One region of the Mesorhizobium sp. M1E.F.Ca.ET.063.01.1.1 genome, then DNA from elsewhere that is predicted to be linked to it. Evidence: riboswitches for the same ligand, from Rfam matches in the RefSeq annotation. Region 1 holds a riboswitch; each other region holds the start of a gene.
The links. A riboswitch is a leader RNA that binds a small molecule or an ion and turns the genes downstream of it on or off. The one in region 1 is predicted to bind thiamine pyrophosphate.
Positions count from the first base shown of each region.

Region 2: another riboswitch for thiamine pyrophosphate. It lies ahead of thiC (phosphomethylpyrimidine synthase ThiC); the one in region 1 lies ahead of thiC (phosphomethylpyrimidine synthase ThiC).
Region 3: another riboswitch for thiamine pyrophosphate. It lies ahead of thiB (thiamine ABC transporter substrate binding subunit); the one in region 1 lies ahead of thiC (phosphomethylpyrimidine synthase ThiC).

Region 1 is NZ_RZSC01000233.1:229-7,533, reverse strand. Features, by position in the region: partial or broken gene EOA29_RS17630 (DNA-binding protein) at 1-788, shown strand, start outside; gene EOA29_RS17625 (DUF5615 family PIN-like protein) at 810-1,187, opposite strand; gene EOA29_RS17620 (DUF433 domain-containing protein) at 1,192-1,842, opposite strand; partial or broken gene EOA29_RS43055 (SMC-Scp complex subunit ScpB) at 2,376-2,898, opposite strand; gene EOA29_RS44030 (hypothetical protein) at 3,797-4,258, shown strand; gene EOA29_RS17605 (hypothetical protein) at 4,921-5,148, shown strand; TPP riboswitch at 5,270-5,386, shown strand; gene thiC (phosphomethylpyrimidine synthase ThiC) at 5,490-7,305, shown strand, end outside.
Region 2 is NZ_RZSC01000325.1:493-6,371, reverse strand. Features, by position in the region: partial or broken gene EOA29_RS21335 (8-amino-7-oxononanoate synthase) at 1-202, shown strand, start outside; gene bioD (dethiobiotin synthase) at 199-837, shown strand; gene EOA29_RS21325 (adenosylmethionine--8-amino-7-oxononanoate transaminase) at 834-2,102, shown strand; gene EOA29_RS21320 (beta-ketoacyl-ACP synthase III) at 2,099-3,121, shown strand; TPP riboswitch at 3,448-3,559, shown strand; gene thiC (phosphomethylpyrimidine synthase ThiC) at 3,673-5,493, shown strand; partial or broken gene EOA29_RS21310 (FAD-dependent oxidoreductase) at 5,490-5,879, shown strand, end outside.
Region 3 is NZ_RZSC01000313.1:1,229-6,338, forward strand. Features, by position in the region: gene EOA29_RS20865 (ABC-F family ATP-binding cassette domain-containing protein) at 1-1,712, opposite strand, end outside; gene EOA29_RS20870 (thiamine diphosphokinase) at 1,714-2,361, opposite strand; TPP riboswitch at 2,506-2,621, shown strand; gene thiB (thiamine ABC transporter substrate binding subunit) at 2,664-3,674, shown strand; partial or broken gene EOA29_RS20885 (ABC transporter permease subunit) at 3,913-5,110, shown strand, end outside.

The DNA of each region.
Region 1 (7,305 bases):
GACCCGATGCAGCGCGCGAGGAAAAGGGGCGCTTGCTGCTCACCGAGGCCACCGCACGACAAAAGCTGCGCGAAGCGGCCGAAATGCGCGCTGCTCCCCTGCGCGACGGCGCTCGCGATCTCACCAGCGCTGAAGCCGTTCTGCGCCGCGCCCGTTCGGTTCAGGATGCCGCCACACAGGAAGCAAGTCAGTTGCGTGTAACCCTGGCCGATCTCAATGGCCATATTCGCACTCGGTCCGACGACGCGGTGGAAGAAGCTTTGCGCGAGGCCACAGAAAAATTGGAAATCGCTGGAGAGCGAGCGAGACGCTTCGAATTCGAAAAAGCCGTCCTCGACCGGCTGCGCACGACGCTGGTCGCTGCGCGCTCGACGGCACGCGATCTTTATCTGAAGCCGGTCATGTCCGAGCTGCGACCGCTGCTTGGATTGCTATTCGATGACATCTCCATAGTGTTCGACGAGAACACACTGTTGCCACAGACCGTTCGCCGCAATGGTCAGGATGAGGATGTCGATAGGTTGAGTGGCGGCATGCGAGAACAGCTTTCGGTTCTGACACGTCTGGCCTTCGCCCGTTTGCTTGCCCGCGACGGCCGACCCACACCGGTTATCCTGGATGACGCTTTGGTTTATTCCGATGACGACCGCATCGAGCGCATGTTCGACGCTTTGCATCGTCAATCACACGATCAGCAGATTCTCGTTTTCTCCTGCCGCCAACGCGCGTTTGCAAAACTCGGCGGTAACATTTTGCAGATGAGCGACTGGCAACCGGGTCGGTCATAAGCGGAGATCGCGCAGCCTCAGCTAGGGCGACGGCAGATCGTATCGTGTTACGATTGCAATGCCGTTTTCGATCTCGATTTCGATAACTTCATTAATCAGGAATTCCTCTGGGCCAAGATCCTCGAGGAGAGCATCGAAGAGCTCTCTCTGTTTTTCAGGCCCGACCTGAGGGACGACGATAATCAGGCCGGCGTGAACCGGTTCTTTGGCATAGAGCTTCCTGAAGTCCTTAGCATTGTTGGTGACGAAGGTGAAATCCTCATCGATAATGAGCGGCATGAGGTCCCAGTCGGTTTCGCCGCTTAGCCCAAGCCAGTTGACGTGGTTTGCTTCATGTCCGCGTTCTTGGGCTACCGCAACCAGAGACGTGTGCAGGCACTCATCGATCAGAAACCTCACGAGGTCACACGCGTCTCGACCTGGCCGACGGACCTGGGTCGCCCTTCAAAACCACGCGCTTCGACGACTTTATTTTCACGCCCTGCTCGACCAGCTTCTTAGGCCGCCCACGAACCGGGTGCGCGGCGACCCACATTCTGGCGAGCTCAATCACGCGCGGCGTTAGCTTCGGATATCCCTCCAGAACCTCCGCTTCATCTGCGCCCTGCGCTAGCATCGTCGTGATCATACGAACAGGGATGCGGGTTCCTTTGAAGACAGGCTCTCCGCCCATCACCCCTTTAACGCGGCCGATGGCGGCCTCCGCTTCATCAAGATCCACGATGCGCGCTTTGAGCTGTTTACGTGCCTCGGCGACGTCGACGATCAGCAGGTCGTCGGCCCTTACGGTCTTGGCCCTTGGGGCAGCTTTGATTTCCTCGAACAGGCGGTAGCGACGATCAGCGGGCAATGTCGCACCCACGCCATACCAAAGCTTGAGCCGCAGCAAATCCTCGCCGGTCAATGCCCGTCGGACGACCCCACCGATGCGCCGAGCAGTGCTTGGCACAGTATCGACAATGCGTTTGTCGATCGCATTGTGCACGGCCTTGATTCCTATCCCGCTGACGGCGGCTGCCTCTGCGGGGGTGTAGATGCGAGCAAGTGTGCCCATTATTCTTCTCCTTATAAAGAATAATATAGGCCGTTTGACCCCCTCCGTAAAGGCACGCGTCTTTGGAATCACGGCGGTTAGCAAAGGCGGTGGTGAGCCGAGAGGCCTCACAAACCCTTGGGGCTCGAGATGGCAGACTCGGCGCAGTATAATTGCGCTAACTATCGAATTTGCAGTTGGCGACAAACGACACACGAGTTCGTCGCGGACTTTTAACTCTGCGAAGGCGCGTCTTCGAGCGCTTTGAAACCCTACACCCATCTGCAGGCCATCTGTATCAAGCTTTGGACCAAAACCGTTTCCATCGCTCACGAGCGTTCTCTCTGGGGGTCTCAAGTGGGGCTTGCCCATGGCCACGAATTTTTGGGCGACAGCGGTGCAGAGGCCGCATACCGCTGCCTGCTTGACGTCGCTGACCGTGTCCATGTCCGAAATTTGCCTACAAATTTCGGACGCCCTTGGGCGCGCTAGATTCGCTATGGAAAGCTGGAAGCACTCGCAAGCCCGGTGGCCACAGCGTCTGCAGCGCCAAGCTATTCCTCCGTATCCAAACCCGCATCCTCATGGCCACTAGCCAACTCTGGCATAATTTCACCAGCAAGCAGCTCATCTCTGCTCAGCAGCCCGGCATCCTCGAGCGCCTCGCAGTCCGGGAGATCGCGAAGCGTGTCGAGGCCGAACTCGAGCAGGACGCTTTTGTCGTCACATAGGTGTAGGGAGCGCCGGGCGTCGGACTGCGCGGGTTCGACGCGATCAGGCCGGTGCCGCAGATGGCCGATCAGGTCGCGACTGATTACTTCCCGAAAACCGACGACAATTCGGCGCGGGTAATCGGCTGGAAGTGCCGATGCACATCAGCATCAGCACGTCCGACCACGTCAGGTCCACGGCACGCCCGCTGCTTCCGCAGGCGCGGATGGCATCGGCATAGGCCGGCCGTGTCAGGTGCTTCCAGCCGCCGGCGACAGCGACGAGGTCATAGGGCCGTCCGCGCAGCTCTCGGATGTCGTCGATGAGAAGGTCACGGGCGAGCTCGCGGGAGAGACTGCACCGCAAGCGCGTCCCGCGCGCGCGAACTGCTCGATCAACTGATCTCAGACGACGACGAATCTCGTCCAGATTCCAAAAGCGGTGGCCGCAGCGGCGCTTTGCGGGCTCGCGTTACCACAGATCGCAGAACTGTGATCTCGCCTTGTGCCCGAGACCGCAATCTGGGCTCGCGACGAAGCATATCGCTTGCGATCATCAAAGGACGCGTCGACGCCGTCGGTTGCCTTTTCCACCGCCGCCTCACACATCGTGTTGGGGCTGAAGAGCTACCTGCAAATCCTCGCAACGGGCGCGGCCGCATCCTTGATTTTACAAATTGACACGTCTTGGTTTTTAGAAAATGCCACGTGCGATGATGGCGCCAAAAAAAAATGTCACGCGAGATGATCATGCCTGAGGTAAATGGTCCGCCAAAGTTGGGAAAGGTATACCGGTTGAATGGTGGATAGGTACGCCGGATAAAAAGGGCTTCGGGTTCCGGAAGACGAACTAATCGACGGATAGGCGCTGCTCGTGAGGGAAACTGCATGCGCATTACGGTTATGACCATCCAGGGATGTCGGATATGATCTTGAATAGTGACATTGCAGGCCAAAGAGCGGCCGAGAAGCTAGCAGAGGGCCTGAAATCGCAGGGCAAGCAGCAATACGAAGAAAGGTCGAGGGAACGCGAACGAGATGTGTCTCGTTAGGTCGCACGTTGCACCAGGGGTGCGTCGGAAGGCACTCCGCCGTGTCCTGAAGAGGTAGCCTGCACTTGAGAATAGCCACGGTGGTACCTTATTTTCGGCTGTGAAGCACACGAGACCCGCGACGTGAGACCCAGTTGCTCAATACCCAGTTGCTGGGTGAGCGTGCATGACTGCCAACGGAAGGTCTTGCACGCACCCTCGCGATCTTGAGCAATGGTCGCCATGACTTTCTTCTTGCAGGCTTTTGAGTGGCCCAGCCTGCAATCACCAGACCCCACCGACTCTAAAGAGCGTGGCAGACGGGATAGTCGAGGTTGCCCGGCACAATTACGCTCAAGGCTTGCGCCGCCCAGAGGACACGCTGAAAAGGCAGCATGGGCGCGCAAGCACGCCATTCACGAGAGGTTCGACATGAAGACTATGCAAGAAAAAGACATTCCGGCATTCGTGCAAGCAGTTGTGGAGGCCGGCTGCAACATTTGCGCGATTGGCAACTTGGGATATGTCTTTGGCGATGCTGATTTGACGCCGGCGCAACGGAGGTCCGTCGAGCCACAGCTGCGCAGGATTGCTGAGATCTACGGCGAACGCGATCATCTCATGGACGAGATAGCTGTATATCTGCGGTCGATCGGACGCCATGTCGAGGTTGAGCCGAAGACAGGTGTTTCCTGATGGCCGCGATCGATCGCGTTCCGTAGTCGCCATTTCTATTGGGTAACGAGCAGCCGTCTTCCAACCTCTGAAACAAAAAAGAGGTGACCCCCAAAGGCCGCTCTCGAGACCGCAAGTCTGAGCCGCTAACGCATTGCGATAACCAGGCTGTCCGAACTGGGCGTCGATGCCTTCCTCGACCAGGTCGCGGTAGGCGGCGATCTCATCTACCGCATGCATAGCCAAGCCAGAGAAGTTTTCGGCAGCGGAATTCTCGGTCGCTTCCCCTTTTATGACTAGAGGGTGCGGCCGATCCGGCCGCGACGATCTCGCAGGGATTGCCATATACGGCAACACGAACACCGGCGGATCAATACTCGGATAATGGCGGCCGGCTATGTAGCGATCGATCGCGCACCAACATATCAATGCAATAGCTTAGTTGCTTTCAAAGGCGGGTCTCTACGAACTGCAAGCAAGCTAAACGATTGCGTCAACTCTTCCTCGCAGAGCGAAAACTCCGCGCCCACGCGATTTCTCTGCTGGAACAGCGGCACATCCTCAGCGCCAGGACACGGCCGCCGCCGTCGGGTTTTACGAAGCCGGTGATTGCATAAGTTGCCCGCAAGATATCATTGGTATCGGGAACGCCGCCGATGCCGCATCCTGAATAGAGCGGCCGCTTGCACCTGCCAGCCCGACGACCAGATCATATCTGCAACTCCATCTACCTGGACGTGGTGCAAATCACCTCGCTGAAGCCGCAAATCGTCGCCTTCGACCAGGATAACCACATCCGTGACCGCCTGAGCTACTCGGTCGATCTCGACGCACATGGCCGATACAGTTTTTCCATCCTTCACGAAGCGAATGAGACTTTGGCCATTCCAGCCCTGGTCTACGGGGCGTGACTTGTCCCCGATGCATGCGCGAGCTCTCCGCTCGGCCGGCCGCCGGACGTCGCCACCGGCCGAAGGCGCCCGAAGGCGCCCGAAGGCGCTTGACAAAGCAGCACCGGCCCATTCAACTTGAGGCATTCACCAGGGGAGTCCCGGTAAGGGGCTGAGATACTGCTGGCTTTCGCGGCGCAGTGACCCGTTGAACCTGATCCAGTTCATACTGGCGTAGGGACGGTGCAAGCGCTTTGCGGGAGTTTACGCCCGAGGTCCTGCTGCAGCAGGTCTACAGAAGCGTCTTTTCATCCTTCCGGCACAGAACTGGGTCTCCAATGCATGAGCAAAGGAGCCTCACGATGAATGCCCTCACCCCCGCCGTGTCGACGGGACCACTGCCCGCCTCGCGGAAAATCCACAAGCCCGGCGTCCTCTACCCGCAGATCAGGGTGCCGATGCGCGAGATTTCCGTCCATCCGACGGCCGGCGAACCGCCCGTCACCGTCTACGATCCGTCCGGCCCCTACACCGATCCATCAGTCCAAACCAGCATCGAAAAAGGCCTTGCCCGGCTTCGCCACGAATGGGTCACGGCGCGTTGCGATGTCGAAGCCTATGACGGCCGCCACGTCCGGCCGGAAGACAATGGATTCGCCACCGGCGAGCGCCTGACACCGGAATTTCCGATACGCAATCGGCCGCTCAAGGCCAAGCAGGGCAAGGCGGTGACCCAACTTGCCTATGCGCGCGCCGGCATCATCACGCCAGAAATGGAGTTCGTAGCCATCCGCGAGAATCTCGGCCGCGAGGTGATGCGCGGCAAGCTGCAACGCGACGGCGAAGCCTTCGGCGCGGCGATCCCAGATTTCGTCACACCCGAATTCGTGCGCGACGAGGTGGCGCGCGGACGCGCAATCATTCCCGCCAACATCAATCATCCCGAGAGCGAACCGATGATCATCGGGCGAAATTTCCTGGTGAAGATCAACGCCAACATCGGTAACTCGGCTGTCACATCGTCGATGGCCGAAGAGGTCGAAAAGATGGTGTGGGCGATCCGCTGGGGCGCCGATACGGTGATGGACCTGTCGACCGGCCGCAACATCCACAACATCCGCGACTGGATCGTGCGCAATGCACCGGTGCCGATCGGCACGGTGCCGCTCTATCAGGCGCTCGAAAAGGTCGGCGGCATCGCCGAGGACCTCAACTGGGAGGTCTATCGCGACACGCTGATCGAGCAGGCCGAGCAAGGCGTCGACTATTTCACCATCCACGCCGGCGTGCGGCTGCACTACATACCGCTGACCGTCGACCGGGTCACGGGCATCGTCTCGCGCGGCGGCTCGATCATGGCCAAATGGTGCCTGCACCATCACCGGGAGAGCTTCCTCTACGAGCATTTCGAGGAGATCTGCGACATCGCCAGAGCCTATGACGTTTCCTTCTCGCTCGGCGACGGCCTTCGTCCCGGTTCAATCGCCGATGCGAACGACGCGGCGCAATTCGCCGAACTGGAAACACTTGGAGAACTCACCAAGATTGCCTGGGCAAAGGACTGCCAGGTGATGATCGAAGGCCCGGGCCATGTCCCCATGCACAAGATCAGGCAGAACATGGACAAGCAGCTCGCAGTGTGCGGTGAGGCGCCGTTCTACACGTTGGGGCCGCTGACGACCGACATCGCGCCGGGCTATGACCACATCACCTCAGGGATAGGTGCCGCCATGATAGGCTGGTTCGGCACCGCAATGCTTTGCTACGTCACGCCGAAAGAGCATCTCGGCCTTCCCGACCGCAACGACGTCAAGATTGGGGTGATCACTTACAAGATAGCCGCCCATGCAGCCGATCTGGCGAAGGGCCATCCGGCAGCGAAAACCAGGGATGATGCCCTTTCGCGCGCGCGCTTCGAGTTCCGCTGGGAGGACCAGTTCAACCTGTCGCTCGACCCCGAAACCGCACGGTCCTTCCACGACCAGACCTTGCCCAAGGAGGCGCACAAGCTGGCACATTTCTGTTCGATGTGCGGGCCGAAATTCTGCTCCATGCGCATTTCCCACGACATCCGTGCCGAGGCTCAGAAGGAAGGCATGGCGGCAATGGCGGCAAAATACCGGGAGGGCGGCGATCTCTACATGCCGGCGGACGAGACTGGCGTACCGGTCGTGCCGG
Region 2 (5,879 bases), on a different contig from region 1:
GATCATCGTCGGCGACAATGGCCGCGCCATGGCGCTGGCGCAGGCCCTGCAGTCGCGCGGTTTCGACGTGCGCGGCATCCGCCCGCCAACCGTGCCCGAAGGCACGGCGAGGCTCCGGATCTCGCTGACGCTGAATGTCGGCGAGGCCGACGTCTCGGCACTGTTTGATGCTTTGGCTGCAGAATGGGAGCGCGCCCGATGACGGTGCAGATTGTCATCACCGGCACCGACACCGGCATCGGCAAGACGGTGTTCGCATCGGGCCTTACGGCGCTTCTCGATGGCATCTACTGGAAACCGGTGCAGGCGGGCAACCGCGAAGAGACCGACAGCGAGGTTGTCTCTCTTCTGGCAGGACTGCCTACTGACCGGGTGTTGCCGGAAGCCTGGCGCCTTAGAGAGCCGCTGTCCCCACACCGCGCCGCGGAGTTGGACGGGGTGGAGATTGATGCAGGTCAACTCGCACTGCCCAAGACGGACCGTCCGCTCGTCGTTGAGGGCGCCGGCGGACTGATGGTGCCGTTGAACAGGCGCACATTTTACATCGACGTCTTCGCACAGTGGAACGCGCCGGTGGTGCTTTGCGCCCGCACCGCGCTCGGCACCATCAACCACACGCTGCTCTCGATCGAGGCGCTGCGCGCCCGCTCAATCCCGCTGCTCGGCGTGGTGTTCATCGGCGACAGGATGGTCGATACGCAAAAAACCATCGTCCAGATGGGCAAGGTTCGCGTGCTGGGTCGTCTCCCCTTTCTCCAGTCGCTGACCCCTGGAACACTTTCCGCGGCCATGAAGGCTTCGTTTAACGCCGCCGACTTCGCGGAGATCCGGCCATGAGTCGCCGCTCCGCTGTCTGGCATCCCTTTACCCAACATGCCACCGAACCGGTGCCGCCGACGATCGTGCGCACCGAAGGCGCCTATGTCGAGACGCGCGACGGCAGGCGCATCCTCGATGCGATCTCGTCCTGGTGGGTCATCACCCACGGCCACCGCCACCCGAAGATCGTAGAGGCAATCCGCGAGGCGACCGAAACGCTCGACCAGGTGATCTTTGCCGGCCTTAGCCATGAGCCGGCCGAGCAATTGGCCTCGGCGCTGGTCGACATGACGCCGGCCGGCCTCGACTGGGTCTTCTTTTCCGACAGCGGCTCGACCAGCGTCGAGGTGGCGCTGAAGATGGCTCTCGGCTTTCATCGCAACACCAGTAGGCCGCGCTCGCGCATCGTCGTCATGGAACACAGCTATCACGGCGACACCATCGGCACGATGAGCGTCGGCGCGCGTGGCGTTTTCAACGCCGCGTATGAGCCGCTGTTGTTTCAGGTCGATACGATCCCCTTCCCGGCCGCGGGCCACGAGCAGGAAACACTCGACGCCTTCGAACGGCTGGCGCGTGACGGCGAGGTTGCCGCGCTGATCGTCGAGCCGCTGGCGCTTGGCGCCGGTGGCATGCTGATGTACCCGGCCTCAGTTCTCGCCGAGCTCAAGCGCATTGCCGTGCGCTCGGGGACGCTTTTCATCGCCGATGAAGTCATGACCGGCTGGGGCCGCACCGGCACCATGTTCGCCTGCGAACAGGCGGCGGTCGCGCCCGATATTCTGTGCACCTCCAAGGGTCTGACAGGCGGCTCGCTGCCGCTTGCGGCGACGCTTGCCACCGACGCGATCTTCCAAGCGCATTACTCGACGGATCGGTCCAAGACCTTCTTCCATTCGAGTTCCTACACTGCAAACCCGATTGCCTGCGCGGCAGCACTGGCAAATGTCGGCATCTGGAACGACGAGCCGGTGGCGGAGCGCGTGGCCGCGCTGTCGCGGATGCAGGTGGAGAAGGTAGCGCGGTTCAACGGGGATCCGCGTTTTGAGAATGTGCGCACGGCCGGCACCATCGCCGCGCTTGACCTCAGCGTCGGCAATGCCGGCTATCTGGCCGAGGTCGGCCCGAGGCTGCGCGCCTTCTTCCTCGATCGAGGCTTGCTGGTGCGACCGCTCGGCAACATCATCTACGTGCTGCCGCCCTATTGCGTGACGTCCGACGAACTCGACCGCCTTTACGCGGCAATAGACGAGGCGGCCGGACTTGCGGGTGACAAAAGATGAACCGCACAGCGCGCATCATAGGCCTTGGCCATCACGTCCCGGCCCGAAAAGTCGGCAATGCCGAGATCGAGGCGAGCCTCGGGCTGGATGCAGGCTGGATCGAGGGGCGCACCGGCATCCGCACGCGTTTCTGGGCAGAGCCTGACGACACGCTTTCCGGACTGGCCGCCAAGGCAGGCGAGATGGCGCTGCAAGCCGCCGGCATCGATCGCAAGGAGATCGGCCTGCTGCTGCTCGCCACCTCTACGCCGGACCATCTCCTGCCGCCGAGCGCGCCGCTGGTGGCGCACAGGCTAGGTCTTGAAAAGGCCGGCGGGGTCGACCTGGCGGGCGCCTGCGCCGGGTTCATCTACGCCATGACCTTCGCCGACGGCTTCGTGCGCCTGCACAACAAGCCGGCCATCGTGATTGCCGCCAACATATTGAGCCGTCGGATCAATCCAGCCGAGCGGGCGAGCGCCGTGCTGTTCGCCGATGCCGCGGGCGCGGTGGTGCTGGCCCCCTCCAGCGATCCCGGCCACGGCATCCTCGGCGCCTCTTTTGCCTCGGATGGTTCGGCGTATGGCCTGATCCACATCCCGGCGGGCGGCAGCAACCGTCCATTCTCCGACGAAATCGACATTGCCGAAACCCGCATGACCATCGCGAACGGCCGCGACGTCTTCGCCAAGGCGGTGGAGATGATGAGCGGCTGTGCAAACGAGGCGCTGGAGGCGGCCGGTCTTTCGGCGTCGGACGTGGTCCGTTTCGTGCCGCACCAGGCGAATGCCCGCATCTTCAACGCCGTCGGCAAGTCGCTCGGCATCAAGGACGGACGCATCGTCAAGACCATCGCCGACTATGGCAACTCGTCAGCCGCGACGATCCCCCTGTCGCTGTCAGTTGCCCACAGCGCCAACCCCTTGCGACCGGGTGAGAAGCTGCTGCTGGCAGCCGCGGGAGCAGGTCTTGTCGGTGGGGCGCTTGTGGTTGGCGTTAGGGCCGATCTGTGCGCTGATGTGCGCCGGGCGATTATATAAACCTTTACAACAACATCAACAGTCAAGGTCGATTCTCCGCCCCTCTGTTGCAAGGGTTTTGACGGCCTGAGTGCGTCGGCTATAGGTCCTGTTGCCTGACGCGCTCGCTTCATCATCGCTCTACGATGACGAGGTGAGCCGTGTCTGCATCACCCGAGGATGGTTTCAACCGTCATCGCCTGCGCGGCAGAGTTCGCTACGATTGACACAGACCATGGATTGCCTCGAGCGCCAAGGTCGCAACATGTGCGTCATTGCAGTGGCACTTTCGAGGGCTCCCGTGCGCCTCAGGAGTTGACAGGGCGACATCTCATCGTCCAACCTAGGTGCCTCACCAGGGGAGTCCCGGCAAGGGGCTGAGATACTGCTATCGCGCGCAGTGACCCGTTGAACCTGATCCAGTTCATACTGGCGTAGGGACGGTGCGAGGTTTCGCGGGTCGGCAATCCGGCTTCGGTATTCGGGCATTAGCCCGCATCCTGCGCGAAGCGTCACTTCCTCCTCATCGCGTGGACTGGGTCTCCGTTGCACTCGAGCAAGGAGGCTCACTCATGAATGCCCACACCCCGACCGTCACAGTTGGCGAATTGCCCGCTTCGAAGAAAGTCCACAAACCGGGCCAACTTCACCCGGGCCTGCGTGTCCCGATGCGCGAGATCTCGGTTCATTCGAGCGCCGGCGAGCCGCCGGTCACGGTCTATGACTCGTCCGGTCCCTACACCGACGCGGCGGTGAAGACCGAGATCGAGCGCGGCTTGCCGCGGTTGCGCGAGGCATGGATCGAGGCGCGCGGCGATGTCGAGCGCTACGAGGGTCGCACGGTCAAACCCGAGGACAACGGCTTGGTCTCCGCCGATCGCCTGACGCCGGAGTTTCCGACGCTCAACAGGCCGTTGCGCGCTACCGGCGGCCGTGCCGTCACCCAGCTTGCCTACGCACGCGCCGGCATCGTCACGCCGGAAATGGAGTTCGTCGCCATCCGCGAAAACCTCGGCCGTGAGCAGTTGCGTTCGAAACTTCAACGCGATGGCGAGAGCTTCGGCGCCGCGATCCCGGATTTCGTCACCCCGGAATTCGTGCGTGACGAGGTGGCGCGCGGCCGCGCCATCATCCCGTCCAACATCAACCACCCCGAAAGCGAGCCGATGATCATCGGCCGCAATTTCCTGGTGAAGATCAACGCCAATATCGGCAACTCCGCCGTCACCTCATCGATGGGGGAGGAGGTCGAGAAGATGGTGTGGGCGATCCGCTGGGGCGCCGATACCGTGATGGACCTCTCCACCGGCCGCAACATCCACAACATCCGCGACTGGATCGTGCGCAACTCGCCGGTGCCGATCGGCACGGTGCCGCTTTATCAGGCACTCGAGAAGGTCGGCGGGATCGCCGAGGATCTGACCTGGGAGGTCTACCGCGATACGCTGATCGAGCAGGCCGAGCAGGGCGTGGACTATTTCACGATCCATGCCGGCGTGCGCCTGCCCTACATCCCGCTCACCGTCGACCGCATCACCGGCATCGTGTCGCGCGGCGGCTCGATCATGGCCAAATGGTGCCTGCACCATCACCGGGAGAGCTTCCTCTACGAGCATTTCGAGGAGATCTGCGACATCTGCCGCACCTATGACGTGGCGTTCTCGCTCGGCGACGGCCTTCGCCCCGGCTCGATCGCCGACGCCAACGACGCGGCCCAGTTCGCCGAGTTGGAAACGCTTGGTGAGCTGACTAAGATCGCCTGGGCCAAGGACTGCCAGGTGATGATCGAAGGCCCCGGCCACGTGCCGATGCACAAGATCAAGCAGAACATGGACAAGCAGCTCGCGGTCTGCGGCGAAGCGCCGTTCTACACGCTGGGGCCGCTCACCACCGACATCGCGCCGGGCTACGACCACATCACATCGGGTATAGGCGCGGCGATGATCGGCTGGTTCGGAACGGCGATGCTTTGCTACGTCACGCCCAAGGAACATCTCGGCCTGCCTGACCGCGACGACGTCAAGACCGGCGTCATCACCTACAGAATTGCCGCTCATGCCGCCGACCTCGCCAAGGGCCATCCGGCGGCGAAGGTCAGGGACGACGCGCTGTCGCGGGCGCGCTTCGAGTTCAGGTGGGAGGACCAGTTCAACCTCTCGCTCGATCCCGAGACGGCGCGCGCCTTCCATGACGAAACCCTGCCGAAGGAAGCGCACAAGGTGGCGCATTTCTGCTCCATGTGCGGCCCCAAATTCTGCTCGATGCGGATATCGCACGACATCCGCGCTGAAGCGCAGAAGGAAGGGCTCGCGGCGATGGCGGCGAAGTACCGGGACGGCGGCGACCTCTACATGCCCGTCGACGGCACCGCGGAGCGCACGGACACGCCATGAAGGTGCTCATTCGCGGCGCGGGCGTTGCCGGGTTGACGCTCGCGCACGAGCTGGCAACGCGCGGCGCCGAGGTGACCGTGGTCGAGAAACGCGGGGAGATCGCCGGCAATGCCTCCTGGCAGGCCGGCGGCATGCTCGCGCCCTGGTGCGAGCGCGAGAGCGCCGAGGAGACGGTCCTGACGCTCGGACGCGGCGCGGCTGACTGGTGGGACAGAGCGTTGCCCGGTCATGTCTCGCGCAACGGCACGCTCATGGTGGCGCCTGCCCGCGATGCCGGCGAGTTGGATCGCTTCGGCCACCGCACGTCCGGCTTCAAGCAGCTCGGCGCCGATGAGATCGCGGCGCTCGAACCAGCGCTCGCGGGCCGGTTCGGGCGCGGCCTGTTC
Region 3 (5,110 bases), on a different contig from region 1:
ACCGGATCGCGCTCGTAGAAGGAGGGGTCGGCGATGTTGTTCTCCAGCCGCGAGATCGAGGCCGTCACCGCCTCGATCTTCTTCGGCAGGGATTCCAGCGCGAATTTCTGCTTGAACGAAAGCTTCTTCGCCGGGCCTTTCGCGGTCGCCTGCTCGCCTTTCGGCGCAGAGCTTGCGTCGGTGGTTTCGGCCTTCGGCCTTGCTCTGCGTTCCTCGAGCCTCGAGCCGCCGCGCTGCGCCAGCATGTCGGAGTAGCCGCCGGCGTACTCGATCCAGCGGCCGCTGCCGTCGGGCGCGATCACGCTGGTGACGGTGCGGTCGAGGAAATCGCGGTCGTGGCTGACAAGGATCACCGTTCCGGCAAAGCCGGCGACCAGTTCCTGCAGCAGTTCCAGCGTCTCCATGTCGAGATCGTTGGTCGGCTCGTCGAGCACCAGGAGGTTCGCCGGCCGCACCAGCACGCGGGCGAGCAGCAGGCGCGCCCGCTCGCCACCCGAAAGCTCGCGCACCGGCGTGCGCGCCTGCTCCGGCTTGAACAGAAAATCCTTCATGTAGGAGACGACATGGCGCTGCTCGCCATTGACCACAAGGTTCTCGCCGCGCCCGTCGGTCAGGTAGTGCGCCAGCGTCTCCTGCGGATCGACGGCCTCGCGCTTCTGGTCGAGCGTCGCGATCTCCAGATTGACGCCGAGCCGCACGGAGCCGGCATCCGGCGTCAGCTCGCCGGTCAGCATCTTGAGCAGCGTCGTCTTGCCGGCGCCGTTCGGCCCGACCAGGCCGACACGGTCACCGCGCTGGATGCGGGTCGAGAAACCCTTGACCACGGTGAGGTCGCCGAAGCTTTTGTCGATGGCCTTGGCCTCGATCACCAGCTTGCCGGATTCGGCGGCATCGCTCGCCACCATGGTCGCCGTGCCCTCGGCGCCGCGATGGCTGCGGAAACGCTGGCGCATGGCCTGCAGCTCGCCGAGCCGGCGCATGTTGCGCTTGCGCCTGGCGGTCACGCCATAGCGCAGCCAATGCTCCTCGCGCACGATCTGGCGGCCGAGCTTGTGCTGCTCGCGCTCTTCCTCCTCAAGCACCTGGTCGCGCCATTCCTCGAAATGCGCAAAGCCCCTGTCCAGCCGCCGCGTCTGGCCGCGGTCGAGCCAGACGGTGGCGCGCGAGACGCGTTCGAGAAAGCGGCGGTCGTGCGAGATCAGGATGACGGCCGAGGAGGTGCGGGCAAGCTCCTCTTCCAGCCATTCGATGACCGACAGGTCGAGATGGTTGGTCGGCTCGTCGAGCAGAAGGATGTCGGGTTCCGGCGCCATGACGCGGGCAAGGGCTGCGCGGCGCGCCTCGCCGCCGGAAAGGTCGTCCGGCCGTTCCTCGCCGGTCAGGCCGAGATGGTCCATGAGATAGGTGGCGCGATGCGGATCGTCGGCCGGGCCCAGCCCCGCCTCGACATAGGCGCGCACGCTGGCGAAGCCGTCCATGTCGGGCATTTGCGGCAAATAGCGAACCGTCGCCGAAGGCTGGCGGAAGACCTCGCCGTCCTGCGGCTCGATCAGCCCGGCAGCGATCTTGAGCAGCGTCGACTTGCCCGAGCCGTTGCGGCCGACCAGCGCGATCTTCTCGCTGGCGGAGGCGCTGAGCGCCGCGCCGTCGAGCAGCGGCGTGCCGCCGAAGGTCAGTTTTATGCCGTCGAGATTGAGAAGAGGCGGAGCCATGTCAGCTTTCGGGAAGAGGATAAGGGTGGGCCAGAAGCAGCGCCCGGCCGCGCTCGAGCGCGATCTCGAGCCGTCCCTTGACCTCGTTCGATATAGTGAGCGAGGAGCCGAACGCCACCTTGACGCGATCGAGCGGCCATTTTGCGCCGGTGACCGTCAGGCCGGTGAGATCGGAGAAGCCCTGCACCGAAAACAGCGTGCCGTCGGCATAGTCGAAGCCGGCTGGTTTCCCCGGCAGGATGGGGACACCTTCCTGTGCGCCGCTGGTCAGCAGAATATTGGTGCCGGCCTCGGCCAGCCGAAGCCCAAGCGCCAGATGCAGAAAGGCATGGTCCGCGCGCCTGCCGCCGAAGGCGCCGGCCAGCACCAGGCTGGTGGCGCCGCGCGCGAGCGCTTCGGCGATTGCGAGCTCGCCGTCAGTCATGTCCTTCTCGGCCGGGAAGATCTTGCGCGGCACGGCGGCCAGATCCTCCGGCAGGTCCGCGGGCACCGAATCGAAATCGCCGACCCAGAGCTCCGGCACGAGGCCAAGCATGCGGGCATGGCCGATGCCGCCGTCGGCGGCGATGACGCGCGAGCCTTCGATCTGGCGATCGAGCCGAGGCGTGCGGACGAGTTCGCCGCCAAGCAGGATGGTGAATGTGCCCATGGCCGTCGCCCTTACCAGCCCCGCCCGCGAAACGGAAGCCGGGCGCATCCAAACGGAACGGCGCTCGTTACGGAGTAAGCCGTGATGCATTGGATGCCCGGCAACTTCCGCTTGCGCGCCGCTTCGGCCGGGCCTATGTCTCGAAGCGCTCTAACGGGGTGCCGGACGCTGACTTTCGCGAACCGGCTGAGAGGCAACAAAGCCAACCCGCTGAACCTGATCCGGTTTGTACCGGCGGAGGGATTAGACGTCTCGGACCATCCGACGCCTCAATTCCTTTAACACGAACGAAGGAGGCGCCGATGCGCTCACTATGGTCCCAGCTTATTCTCGCAACCGGCTTGGTTTCGCTGCTGGCGGGTCTCGGGCCCGCCGAGGCGAAGGACAAGCTCGCTGTCTATACCTATGAAAGCTTCACCGCCGACTGGGGTCCTGGACCCGCGGTGAAGAAGGAATTCGAGGCCGAATGCGGCTGCGACCTCGAATTCGTCTCGGTCGCCGACGGCGTGGCATTGCTCAATCGCGTCAAGCTGGAAGGCGCCGGCACCAAGGCCGATGTCGTGCTCGGCCTCGACACCAACCTGACGGCGGACGCCAAGGCGAGCGGCCTGTTCGTGCCGCATGGCGAAGTGTCCGGCATCAACGTGCCCGGCGGCTGGAGCGACGATACCTTCGTGCCCTTCGACTACGGCTATTTCGCCGTCGTCTACGACACTGAGAAGCTGAAGAGCCCGCCGAAAAGCCTGAAGGAGCTAGTCGAGGGCAGCGCCTCCGACAAGATCGTCATCCAGGATCCGCGCACCTCGACGCCGGGCCTCGGCCTGCTTCTCTGGGTGAAGTCGGTCTATGGCGACAAGGCGCCGGAAGCCTGGGCGAAGCTGAAGCAGAAGGTGCTGACCGTGACGCCGGGCTGGAGCGAGGCCTACGGCCTGTTCACCAAGGGTGAGGCGCCGATGGTGCTCTCCTACACCACCTCGCCGGCCTATCACATGGTGGCGGAGAACACCGAACGCTACCAGGCGGCGTCCTTCGAGGAAGGAGAATACCTGCAAATCGAAGTCGCCGGCGTCACCAAGACGGGCGCGAAGAACCCGCTGGCGGAAAAGTTCATCGCTTTCATGACCGGGCCGAAATTCCAGGACGTCATCCCGGAGACCAACTGGATGTTCCCGGCCGGCAAGACCGACAAGCCGCTCAATCCGGCCTTCGACAAGCTGGTGAAGCCGACCAAGACCTTGCTGTTCAGTCCCGAGGAGGTCGCGGCCAACCGCAAAGCCTGGGTGGATGAGTGGCTGGCGGCGATGAGCAAGTAGAGTCCGGCTAGTTCTCGAAAGATGGTTGCTCTACGGCGCCCCCCTCTGTCCTGCCGGACATCTCCCCCTCAAGGGGGGAGATTGGCTGTCACCTCGACTTTCGCCAATCTCAAACGTTGCAGGACCGAGCGGGGCGTTCGAACTTCCAATCTCCCCCCTAGAGGGGGAGATGTCCGGCAGGACAGAGGGGGGCGCGAAGGAACGCGGCGTCGGCTAGCTCACGCCCAGATGGTGCCGCGTGCAGCCCGCGCGCTCTGACTCCCGCATCAGCGCTGGCGTCATCGCCCTCGCGGCAATCGCCTTGCTCATCGGCGGCGCCTTCGCCGGCCTCGCGCTGGAAGGCGCGCACGATCCATCCGGCGCTGTCGCTGCCTTCGACGGCTATCTCCTGCGCGTCGCCCGCTTCACGCTTTGGCAGGCGCTGCTGTCGACACTGCTGTCGGTCGCGCCGGCGCTGCTGGTGGCACGCGCCCTGTCCAGGCATCCGGGCTTTCCGGGGCGTCGCCTGATCCTGCAGCTCTTCACCGTGCCGCTGGCGCTGCCGGCCATCGTCGCCGCCCTTGGTGTGCTGGCGCTCTACGGCCATGCCGGCTATTTTGCCGGCGTTCTCGTCAGGTTCGGCAGCGGTGAATGGCCTGGCATTTACGGCCTGTCCGGCATTCTGATCGCGCATGTCTTCTTCAACCTGCCCTTGGCCACGCGCCTGTTCCTCGAGGCGTTGGGCACGGTGCCCGCCGACCAGTGGCGGCTGGCGAGCCAGCTCGGCATGGGCGCCTGTCCGGCATTGCGGTTGATCGAATGGCCGGCGTTGCGCACGGCCTTGCCGGGCGTCGCCGGGCTGGTGTTCATGCTCTGCATCACTTCCTTCACCATCGTGCTGACGCTCGGCGGCGGACCTGCCGCCACGACTTTGGAAGTCGCCATCTATCAGGCGCTGCGCTTCGATTTCGATCCGGCCCGGGCGGTGGTGCTGACGCTGCTGCAGATCGGCCTGACCTTCGTCATCGTCGCTCTGCTCACGCGGCTCGGCGCCAATACGGTCGGCGATGCCAATCTGCCGGTAGCGCCGCGCCGCTATCTTGCGACAGGCAAGGCTGAAACGGTGATGAACGCCGGCCTGATCGTACTTGCCTTGCTGTTCGTCGCCGGACCGATGGCGGCGACCGTGCTGGCTGGATTGGACGCAGACCTTGGCCGGCTGGCCGACGAGGAGGCCGTGCGCCGTGCGACGCTCACCAGCGCCACGCTCTCTTTCCTCTCGGCGCTGCTTTCGGTGACGCTGTCGCTCTCGCTCATCGCGGCCCGGCGCGCGCTGGCCTTGCGGCGCCGCGAGGGCAGCGCCATGTCGCTGCTCGAACATGCCACCGACACCGGCGCCGGTTTCGTGCTCGTCGTGCCGCCGATCGTGGTCGGCGCCGGCTGGTTCCTGGCCTTGC